One region of the Yersinia kristensenii genome, then DNA from elsewhere that is predicted to be linked to it. Evidence: predicted binding sites of a transcription regulator. Region 1 holds the regulator's gene; the other holds the start of a gene.

Region 1 (5,481 bases):
ATCATTTACGCGATGCCGCACCGGTGAAACGCGCGGAATTAGAAAGCGGAGATTTAGTCTTCTTCAATATTGCTAATCGTGGTGTTGCTGATCATGTCGGCGTTTATTTAGGCAATGGCAAATTTATTCAGTCACCGCGTACTGGTGAAGAAATTCGCATTAGCATGCTAGATAATGACTACTGGCAAGATCATTATGTTGGCGCTCGCCGCGTCGTGACACCCAAAACTATTCGTTAATCAAAAAACGGGCCGCTAATCTCGATCCCCGCACCTGGTAGACCTATCGGGTGCCAATAACTCAATCATCGCCCCTCAATCACATAACTTCAGCACATGCTTTTCACACAATACCCCATCAAACGATGTGGTTATATCTGTCATTTCTGTTGAAAGTTGTTAAGATTAATACCCACAACAAAAATACAATAATTACGATTTTAACCGCCCCTCACCCCATCTTAGCGACTGCAAATGGTTGGATTTGAGGAGCAAACACCCTGAGCAACCCCGAAAGGAGAGAGCGATGTCTTTTGAATTACCGGCATTACCTTATGCACAAAATGCACTGGAACCGCACATTTCTGCTGAAACGCTGGAATACCATTACGGCAAGCACCACAACACTTATGTGGTCAACCTCAATAATCTGATTAAGGATACTGAGTTTGCAGGTAAATCCTTGGAAGAGATTATTAAAACTTCCAGTGGCGGTGTCTTTAATAATGCAGCCCAAGTCTGGAACCACACCTTTTACTGGCACTGTTTATCACCGAATGGTGGCGGCGAACCTACCGGCAAAGTTGCCGATGCCATTAATCAATCCTTTGGTTCTTTCGCTGAATTTAAAGCACAGTTTACTGATGCGGCGGTGAAAAACTTTGGCGCAGGCTGGACGTGGCTGGTCAAAAAAGCGGATGGCGCACTGGCGATTGTCAGTACATCAAATGCGGCAACACCGCTGACGACGGCTGATAAGCCGCTGCTGACTGTGGATGTGTGGGAACACGCTTACTATATTGATTATCGTAATGCGCGACCAAAATATCTGGAAAACTTCTGGGCCTTAGTAAATTGGTCTTTCGTTGAGAAAAATTTAGCCTGATACAGCGCAAACAGAAAGACAACACGCGTGGATATTATCAGTAGAAATAATTAAGGGCGGTTTAACCGCCCTACTAATGGCTTCACACCGGCAAGTGGTTTAATTAATTCATTACCGCCACGAAGCTAAAAGCAATAATCATCGCCAGCGCACCAACAGTCGTAATCAGCGACATTTTCAGATTGGTATCCATAAAAACTCCTCAGCCGGTTAATTTTTATACTTGGTCATATTTCAAGTAGCATCTGCGTTAACTACGTTAAATCGCCCGAATCACTTACACTGTAAGTGTATCGGAGGCTCATCCTACGTGTCAGCACAAGCTCTGTTCAAAATGGTTTACAACCAATTTGCCTTTCACTTGCCGCTTTCCTGCAACTCGAATTATTTAAAGTATAGTAAGGTAAAGGCACACAATTAGTGCGTTAAATCATTTTCCCACAGTTAAGAAAAAAAATCTTGTGCTCATTACGCACTTTATAACTTTGATTACCTCTTTCACTTTTCCTCCAGATCAGCCAAAATTCGCAGTTCATAACTGTATGCCGACTAATAATGTCCAATAAAACCTCTCAGACAGCCTGCTGATTCAACTTACCAGCCTACTCTTGTGTCTCTGTCTGAGCGGTGTTCGAGTCATACAGGCAAACGATTAACATAATACTTACCTACTGCAACAGGTGAGCTTAGGAGTCATTCTTTTTATGGCAACGATTAAAGATGTGGCCAAACACGCGGGTGTGTCTACCACCACCGTTTCGCACGTTATCAATAAAACTCGTTTCGTCGCCGAAAATACCAAGGCCGCTGTGTGGGCGGCCATTAAAGAGCTGCATTATTCGCCCAGTGCTGTGGCCCGCAGCTTGAAAGTTAATCACACTAAATCAATTGGCTTGTTGGCAACATCCAGTGAAGCACCCTATTTTGCTGAGGTAATCGAAGCAGTTGAAAATAGCTGTTATAGCAAAGGCTACACCCTGATTTTGTGTAATTCTCATAATAATCTGGATAAACAAAAAGCCTATCTGTCCATGCTGGCGCAAAAGCGTGTCGATGGATTATTGGTGATGTGTTCTGAATATCCTGAACAATTACTGGGGATGTTAGAAGATTATCGCAATATTCCAATGGTTGTGATGGACTGGGGTACTGCCCGTGGCGATTTTACTGACTCGATTATTGATAATGCATTCGAAGGAGGTTATTTGGCTGGCCGTTATCTTATTGAGCGCGGTCACCGTGATATCGGGGCGATTCCCGGTCAGTTATCGCGAAATACCGGTGGTGGTCGCCACCAGGGCTTTCTGAAGGCACTGGAGGAAGCCAATATCCCGCTGCGTGACGAATGGGTGGTTCAGGGGGATTTTGAGCCAGAATCCGGTTATAAAGCTATGCACCAAATTCTGACACAAAAACACCGCCCGACCGCCGTATTCTGTGGCGGTGATATTATGGCAATGGGTGCAATATGCGCGGCGGATGAATTGGGCCTGCGGGTGCCACAAGATATTTCAGTGATCGGTTATGATAATGTGCGCAATGCACGCTATTTCTCACCGGCGCTGACCACGATTCATCAGCCCAAAGAGAGATTAGGGGAAACCGCCTTTGCCATGTTGCTCGACCGCATTGTCAGTAAACGCGAAGACCCACAAACTATTGAAGTACATCCTAAACTGGTTGAACGCCGATCGGTGGCAGATGGCCCATTCCGCGATTATCGCCGCTAATCTTCGCCCGCCGGTAGCGCCCTGTTACCGGCAACTAATTCTGCCGTGCTTAATCATTACCCATGTCATTATCATCTCTTAGCCACTCATTATTAAGTGTGACACTGTCACCTAAATACGCCAGCATCCATGCTAAGGCTGGCGAATGATTATTCTGCTCCCACGTCAAGCAACACGGGCTATCAGGAAGTGGCTCGGCCAATGTTAATGCCACCAGTTTCCCTTGTTCAATCAAGGGCGATACCATATGCGCGGGCACCATTCCGACACATAATCCTGCACACAGACAATCTATTCCCGTGGCCCAATCCGGTGCCACTAAGCGCTGTTGGTTATCCAAGGTCCAGGTATCTCGTTTCGGCAAATTTCGCGCAGTATCCTCCAAACAAAGTGAGGGATAAGGCCGCAATTGGTCATCAGTAAGGGGCCCGGTTAAGTAAGCTAAGGGGTGATTGACGCTCACGACACAATGCCAGCTTAAAAAGCCCATGTCGCGGAAGACAAATCGCCCGCCAACCGGGATGGCGCGAGTCGCTCCAATGGCCATTTCAGCTTGTCCATCCGCCAGTGCATCCCAGACACCGTTAAATACCTCATAACGCACCCGCAGTTCGATATCGGGGAAATGGCGATAAAAATCCAATACTAACCGGCGGCTCCGCTGAGGTTTGACGATTTTATCGACCACGATATTGAGTTGCCCACGCCAACCATTTGCCACTTGTTGGCACTGTCGCCGTGTGCCATTCATTTTTTTGATAACATCTCTAGCTTCTTTGATAAAAACCCTGCCCGCCTCCGTCAATTCTACGTCCCGATGACGCCGCACAAATAACGGCACTGCCAGCCACTCTTCCAACTGGCGCACGGTATAACTTACCGCCGACGGGACGCGGTGCAATTCTTGAGCTGCGGCGCTGAAACTCCCGGTGCGAGCAACTGCATCGACCACATCCAATGAATATTCTGACCACATATTTTGCCCTTCCCCTAGACTAAATATTTGCCATCAATTTTTTTGATAGCATGGCGCAAATATTACCGTTTCACAACAGAATACCTCGCCGCTAGAATGCCCCCCGCAATGGAATTTCAATGATAAAAGTTTTGCCTGCAAAATTATAATGAGACACAAAAAATGAAAACGACTTCCAGTTTCATGTTCTATCTGGCCGGTTTGAGCATGTTGGGGTACCTGGCCACCGATATGTATTTGCCTGCCTTTGGCGCTATGCAACAAGAACTACAGACCTCCGCTGGCTCCATCAGTGCCAGCCTCAGTATCTTTCTCGCTGGTTTCGCTATCGCCCAGCTTATTTGGGGGCCTGTTTCCGATAAATTAGGCCGCAAACCGGTACTATTAGTCGGATTAGGTTTATTTGCCATTGGCTGTCTGGGCATCTTATGGGTTGAAACGGCGACACAGTTATTAGTTCTGCGCTTTATTCAAGCGGTGGGCGTCTGTTCTGCCGCCGTGAGCTGGCAAGCATTGGTGGTAGATCGGTACCACAGCAGCAAAGTCAATCGAGTGTTTGCAACCATAATGCCTTTAGTGGCGTTATCCCCCGCGCTGGCCCCTTTATTAGGTGCGTGGTTATTAAACCATTTCAGTTGGCGGTCAATTTTTGTCGTTTTGTTGGTGATTACACTGCTACTGCTGATCCCGACCGCACTGCTTAAGGAACGGAAAAAAGTAGTATCGGATAGCGTGCTTAAAAGCAAAAGTGCTATTAGTTTCTGGCAGTTGCTGAAATCCCCCGTATTTAGCGGCAACGTGATGATGTTTGCAGCATGTAGCGCGGGTTTTTTCGCCTGGTTAACCGGCTCACCTTTCATTTTAGGCGATATGGGATATAGCCCGAATGCCATAGGTTTGAGTTATGTTCCACAAACATTAGCCTTTTTGCTCGGGGGTTTTGCCTGCCGCAGTGCCTTAAGTCGGATTAAAGGCAACACTCTGTTGCCATGGCTGTTAGCCGGTTATGCCTTCAGTATGATTGCGCTCTATCTGATAGCCACATTGACGACACCAACACTGATGACCTTACTTATTCCGTTTTGCATAATGGCGCTGGTGAATGGTGCCTGCTACCCTATTATCGTAGCAAATGCATTAATGCCCTTTCCGGCGAATACTGGCAAAGCGGCAGCACTGCAAAACACGCTTCAGTTAGGTTTGTGTTTTATTGCCAGCATGATAGTTTCGCTTTATATCAGCCAACCTTTACTGGCAACAGTCACGGTGATGCTATCAACGGTCGCTTTAGCCATATTGGGTTATGGCATTCATTGCTACGCGATAAAAAATGGAAAAAGCCATACTCATAGTGACGACTATAATTACGCGGAGTCATAATTCCCAATAGAAATAGTCACTAAGGAACATGCTGGCCGGAAGCGATTTATTATTGAGAAAGCGCTCCGGCAAGCCTATACTCAATCGAACTGATTAGAATACCATTTAAAAAAAGCATTATCTTAAGCATTTTCTGTGCGCGTGGATTGCGTCACATTTCCTCTTATGGATGAGTTGCCCTAAGCCAAAGTGTCATTAGGGTTTCTTCTTAATCTTCCTCTGTCCGTAATGGATACCAGACATCAACTTTATTGGTATGTACCCGCATATATAGATTTTATTGCGCGTCAT
Region 2 (5,481 bases), 2.2 Mb from region 1:
CGGAAGTCACCTGTGAGGAGCTGAAAATCGCCTTGCCGGAGATTAAAGTCGGTTTGGTGCACGGCCGGATGAAAGGGCCAGAAAAACAGGCGGTTATGCTGGCTTTCAAACAGGGTGAATTGCAATTATTGGTGGCCACCACAGTGATTGAAGTTGGGGTTGATGTCCCGAATGCCAGTTTGATGATTATCGATAATCCGGAGCGGTTAGGGTTAGCGCAATTGCACCAGTTACGTGGCCGTGTGGGCCGCGGAGCCGTCGCTTCACACTGTGTTCTGCTGTATAAAACACCGCTGAGTAAAACGGCTCAGATGCGCTTGCAAGTGCTGCGTGACAGTAATGACGGTTTTGTTATCGCCCAGCGGGATTTAGAAATACGTGGCCCCGGCGAATTATTAGGGACGCGCCAAACCGGCAGTGCCGAGTTTAAAGTGGCTGATTTACTGCGTGATCAGGCCATGATTCCAGAAGTGCAAAGAGTAGCTCGCCACCTGCATCAACAATATCCCGAACATGCACAGGCATTAATAGAACGCTGGCTACCAGAGCGAACGCGTTATACCAATGCTTGATGATTAAAGGGCGGTTTTATCCGCCCCTTAAGACTATTACCTTACAACTGAATTATCCCACTACCGCAGGGAAGATTGGTAGTAACAGATAAAGCTTAATCACGATCACATTGACGATATCAATAAAGAACGCACCGACCATTGGCACCACTAAGAAAGCTAAATGTGATGGACCGAAACGGTCAGTAATGGCCTGCATATTCGCAATGGCCGTCGGCGTCGCACCTAAACCAAAACCACAATGGCCCGCCGCTAACACTGCCGCATCATAGTTTTTACCCATCAACCGATAAGTGACGAAGATAGCGTACAGCGCCATCGCCAATGCCTGTACCGACAAGATAACCAACATCGGCAATGCCAGTGAAGCCAGCTCCCACAGTTTCAGGCTCATCAAAGCCATTGCCAGGAACAGTGACAAACTGACATTCCCCAACACCGAAACTGCGCGATCAAAGACTTTATAGAAGCCGATGACCGCGAGCGTGTTACTGAGAATAACTCCGACGAATAACACACAAACAAAGGTCGGTAATTCAAACATCGAGCCCAGTAACGCACCAGAAATTACTTGGCCAGCCATCAGGCAAATTGCAATCATGGCGATGGTTTCGACCAGTACCAATGAAGTTATCATGCGGCCCGCAGAAGGCTTTTCAAAAGCGGAAGGTACTTCGCTGTCCTCTGGGGTGCCATCTGGTGTGGAAGAGTGTTTGACCAGATAGCGAGCAACCGGGCCACCAATCAATCCGCCGAGCACTAAGCCAAATGTTGCACAGGCCATAGCAACTTCAGTTGCATTTTCAAAACCATAGCGTTCAGCAAACACTTTACTCCATGCTGCACCGGTACCGTGTCCACCTGACAACGTAATTGAACCGGCCAATAAGCCCATTAGCGGATCCAATCCCATCAGCTTCGCGAGAGCAATGCCAATCGCGTTCTGCATCAGTAGCAAGCCAACGACCACAAAGACAAACACACTCAAGGCCTTGCCACCGGCGCGCAAACTCGCCAAGTTAGCATTCAGGCCAATTGTTGCAAAGAATGCCAACATCAAGGGGTCTTTCAGCGACATATCAAAACTGATTTCCCAACCGAGGGTCTTTTGCATCAGTAGCATCATGAAAGCCACCAGCAGACCACCCGCTACCGGTTCTGGAATAGTGTATTTTTTTAGAAAAGGGACTGTTTGTACGAGTTTTCGGCCTAACAATAAAACCAGACAGGCCGCGACTAGCGTGCCATAGGTATCGAGATGAAACATCTTGGTACTCCATGCGATTAAAATATCGAATAAAAATATGACGTTAGACAATTCCTTAATAAACGCCAAAGCAGTAAGAGGGGGATTAGAAAAAAAAATGCTCTTAATTACAAGTTTAGTAAAAGAAAAATATGAACTAGCGCCAAACAAGAATATTTAAGAAAATACGGCGCAACCGATTGCTTTTGTGAAGCGGATCATTAAAATGCCCTCTTTGCCGATCCGGGAATGCCACTCCATGTCTACGCAATCCGCCGAACTTGATGCTCCACAGCAGACAACAACTCGCCCCAGCGAACTCATTTACCGTTTAGAAGACCGCCCGCCACTCGCCCAAACTCTGTTTGCCGCATGCCAACATTTATTGGCTATGTTTGTCGCGGTGATAACCCCCGGCCTGTTAATTTGTCAGGCGTTGGGGCTGCCAGCGGAAGATACCCAGCGCATTATCAGCATGTCACTGTTTGCCTCCGGCCTGGCGTCGCTGCTGCAAATTAAAACCTGGGGGCCGATTGGCTCTGGCCTGTTATCCATTCAGGGCACCAGTTTTAACTTTGTTGCTCCGCTGATTATGGGCGGTTTGGCGTTGAAAAATGGTGGGGCTGATATCCCGACCATGATGGCGGCCTTGTTCGGCACCTTGATGGTTGCATCCTGTACCGAAATTATACTTTCCCGTTTCTTGCATCTGGCGCGCCGCATCATTACTCCATTGGTATCCGGTATTGTGGTGATGATTATCGGCCTGTCATTGATTCAAGTTGGGCTGACATCTATTGGTGGCGGTTATGGCGCGATGAGCGACCATACTTTTGGCGCACCTAAAAATCTGTTATTAGCCGGCTCCGTGCTGCTGGTGATTATTTTACTGAACCGCCAGCGCAACCCGTATCTACGAGTGGCCTCTCTAGTTATCGCCATGGCGGTGGGTTACCTGTTGGCATGGACGCTAGGCATGTTGCCTGAAAGCCGCCCAGTGGTAGACACCGCCCTGATTACCATCCCAACGCCGCTGTACTATGGTTTGTCTTTTGATTGGAACCTGCTGGTGCCGCTGATGCTTATCTTCATGGTGACCTCACTTGAAACCATCGGGGATATCACCGCAACCTCGGATGTATCAGAGCAACCGGTTCGTGGCCCGTTGTACATGAAACGCCTGAAGGGCGGTGTGTTAGCAAATGGCTTGAACTCCATGCTTTCCGCCGTGTTCAACACCTTCCCTAACTCCTGCTTCGGCCAAAATAATGGGGTTATCCAGTTGACCGGTGTTGCCAGCCGCTATGTCGGTTTTGTGGTCGCACTGATGCTGATTGTTCTGGGGCTATTCCCTGCTGTAGCTGGGTTTGTGCAACATATTCCAGAACCTGTACTGGGCGGTGCAACTCTCGTGATGTTCGGCACGATTGCGGCTTCCGGAGTGCGGATCGTTTCTCGCGAAACCCTTAATCGCCGCGCGATTATGATTATGGCGTTGTCATTGGCGGTCGGTATGGGTGTGGCACAGCAACCACTGATTCTGCAATTTGCACCTGACTGGATTAAAACCCTACTTTCTTCTGGAATTGCAGCTGGCGGTATTACTGCCATCGTACTTAACTTACTCTTCCCAGAAGAAAAATAATCTTCACGCTAATACGTCACTGAAATGGCCGGTCGTAAACGACACCGGCCATTTTTTTATGCTCCAATAACTGATTGTCTATTGAGCTAATGGACAATTTGCGGCATAAACAGAGTTCCGTATACAGACAGGCGTGGAAATACCGGATGAAATTTCTCGGGAAAGTGCTGCTAACGTTATTACTGCTATTAGTACTGTCTATAGTGCTGTGCTATGTATTGCTTCAGACTAGCTGGGCTGCTGGTTGGTTAAGCCGTTGGGTCAGTGATAACAGCGAATATCGCCTTTCTCTGGGGAAAATAGACCACTCATGGTCACAACCTGGGCAAGTCAGCTTGACTGATATCACGCTCGGGCGGGCCAATCAGCCTGCGTTTCTTATTGCCCAGCAGGCCGTATTGGGTCTGAGCTGGCAGCAACTGACCGAGCCTCGCCATCTTCTCAGCCTTAATTTGCAAAATGGTAGTTTAACTCTCAATAACAGCACATCACCGCTACCCTTGCAGGCTGATACTTTAAGGCTGACCAATATGGCGCTCAATACCACTATTGAGCCGCAAAATCAGGCAGGTCAGTGGACAGTGGCTGGGCAACAAGTTAATGGCGGCCTGATCCCTTGGCAACCAATGCCCGGTAATAGTCTGGGTGAAAATGCCCAATTTCAGTTCAGCGCGGGTTCTTTGAGCATCAATGGCATCACAGCTGAAAAACTGTATTTGCAAGGCTCAATACAGAAAAACACACTTACTTTGAATAACTTCGGGGCTGATATCGCGCAAGGGGAGCTGACTGGCAATGCCAGTCAATCCGCTGATGGAAGTTGGCTGGTCGGAAGCTTACGCTTGAGTAATATTCGTCTACAAACCTCGGCAGCATTAGAAGATGTCTGGAATACATTTTTACAACTTCCGCCCATTACGCTGAAACGCTTTGATTTAATTGATGCGCGGGTTGAAGGGAAAAATTGGGCGTTTAATGACTTAGATCTCACCCTTAAAAACATCACGTTTAAGCAAGGTGACTGGCAAAGTGATGATGGGGAATTATCCCTTAATGCCGGTGACATTATTAAAGGTAATATTCATCTGATTGACCCTATCGCGACATTAGCATTATCACCAGCAGGGATAGCAATTAATCAGTTCTCCACTCGTTGGCAAGATGGTCTATTAAGAACCCAGGGGAACTGGGCGCGGGATACCCACCGCCTACAACTCGATGAGCTGACACTGGTGGCTCTGGTTTATACCCTTCCCACTGACTGGAAGCAGCAATGGCAACAAACACTGCCAAACTGGTTGTCTGAGGTCTATATCAGCAAGTTAAGTGCTAACCGTAACTTGTTGATTGATATCAGCCCAGATTTCCCGTTCCAAATTACGTCACTGGATGCCGCGGGGACTCATTTACTGCTCGCCAAAAATCATCAATGGGGAGTATGGTCTGGTTCATTGATGTTGAATGCCGGGAATGCGACCTTTAATAAAAACGATGTCCGCCGCCCATCATTAGCTCTGAGCGCTAATGAGCAACAAATTACAGTGAGTGATTTAAGTGCTTTCACTCCAGAAGGATTACTGGAAGCCAACACCACTATGGACCAAACTCCAGCCAGAACTTTCTCCCTCGCACTGACTGGCCGCTCTGTCGACCTTAACATTTTACAAAACTGGGGCTGGCCAACATTACCGTTGCAAGGGTTGGGTAATTTGAAATTACAGATAAAAGGTAATTTGGCAGCAGATAAACCATTGAAACCTACCCTTAATGGCTCTCTGCAAGCCACTGATAGCCACGGGCAGCAAGTTAATCAGGTGATGCAGCACGGCGAGGTACATGGCGTAGCGGGGCAATAAGGGCGGTTAATACTGCCTTGCCAAATTGCCATTGAGTCACAACCGCCGATTACGTTAAATATTTTATGTAATCGGCGCAGTAGACTATTCCTACATAAGCGGGAAAGAACCTGAGTATTCAAAGAAGCTTTGAGGGACATAATTATTTATCTTCTTCTCATA

The links. Region 1 encodes PurR, which represses purine synthesis genes. Its sites were predicted from a motif close to CANGCAAACGTTTGCNTG; they were not measured.
Positions count from the first base shown of each region.
Region 2: a site for PurR is predicted at 2,008-2,025, ahead of gltS (sodium/glutamate symporter). Genes of this name have one in related genera too.

Region 1 is NZ_UHIY01000001.1:3,722,271-3,727,751, forward strand. Features, by position in the region: gene DX162_RS17040 (C40 family peptidase) at 1-239, shown strand, start outside; gene sodB (superoxide dismutase [Fe]) at 526-1,104, shown strand; gene cydH (cytochrome bd-I oxidase subunit CydH) at 1,208-1,297, opposite strand; gene purR (HTH-type transcriptional repressor PurR) at 1,809-2,834, shown strand; gene punR (DNA-binding transcriptional activator PunR) at 2,884-3,810, opposite strand; gene punC (purine nucleoside transporter PunC) at 3,973-5,190, shown strand.
Region 2 is NZ_UHIY01000001.1:1,535,015-1,540,495, reverse strand. Features, by position in the region: gene recG (ATP-dependent DNA helicase RecG) at 1-572, shown strand, start outside; gene gltS (sodium/glutamate symporter) at 625-1,839, opposite strand; gene DX162_RS07125 (uracil-xanthine permease family protein) at 2,078-3,463, shown strand; gene DX162_RS07120 (AsmA family protein) at 3,610-5,319, shown strand; gene DX162_RS07115 (helix-turn-helix transcriptional regulator) at 5,410-5,481, opposite strand, start outside.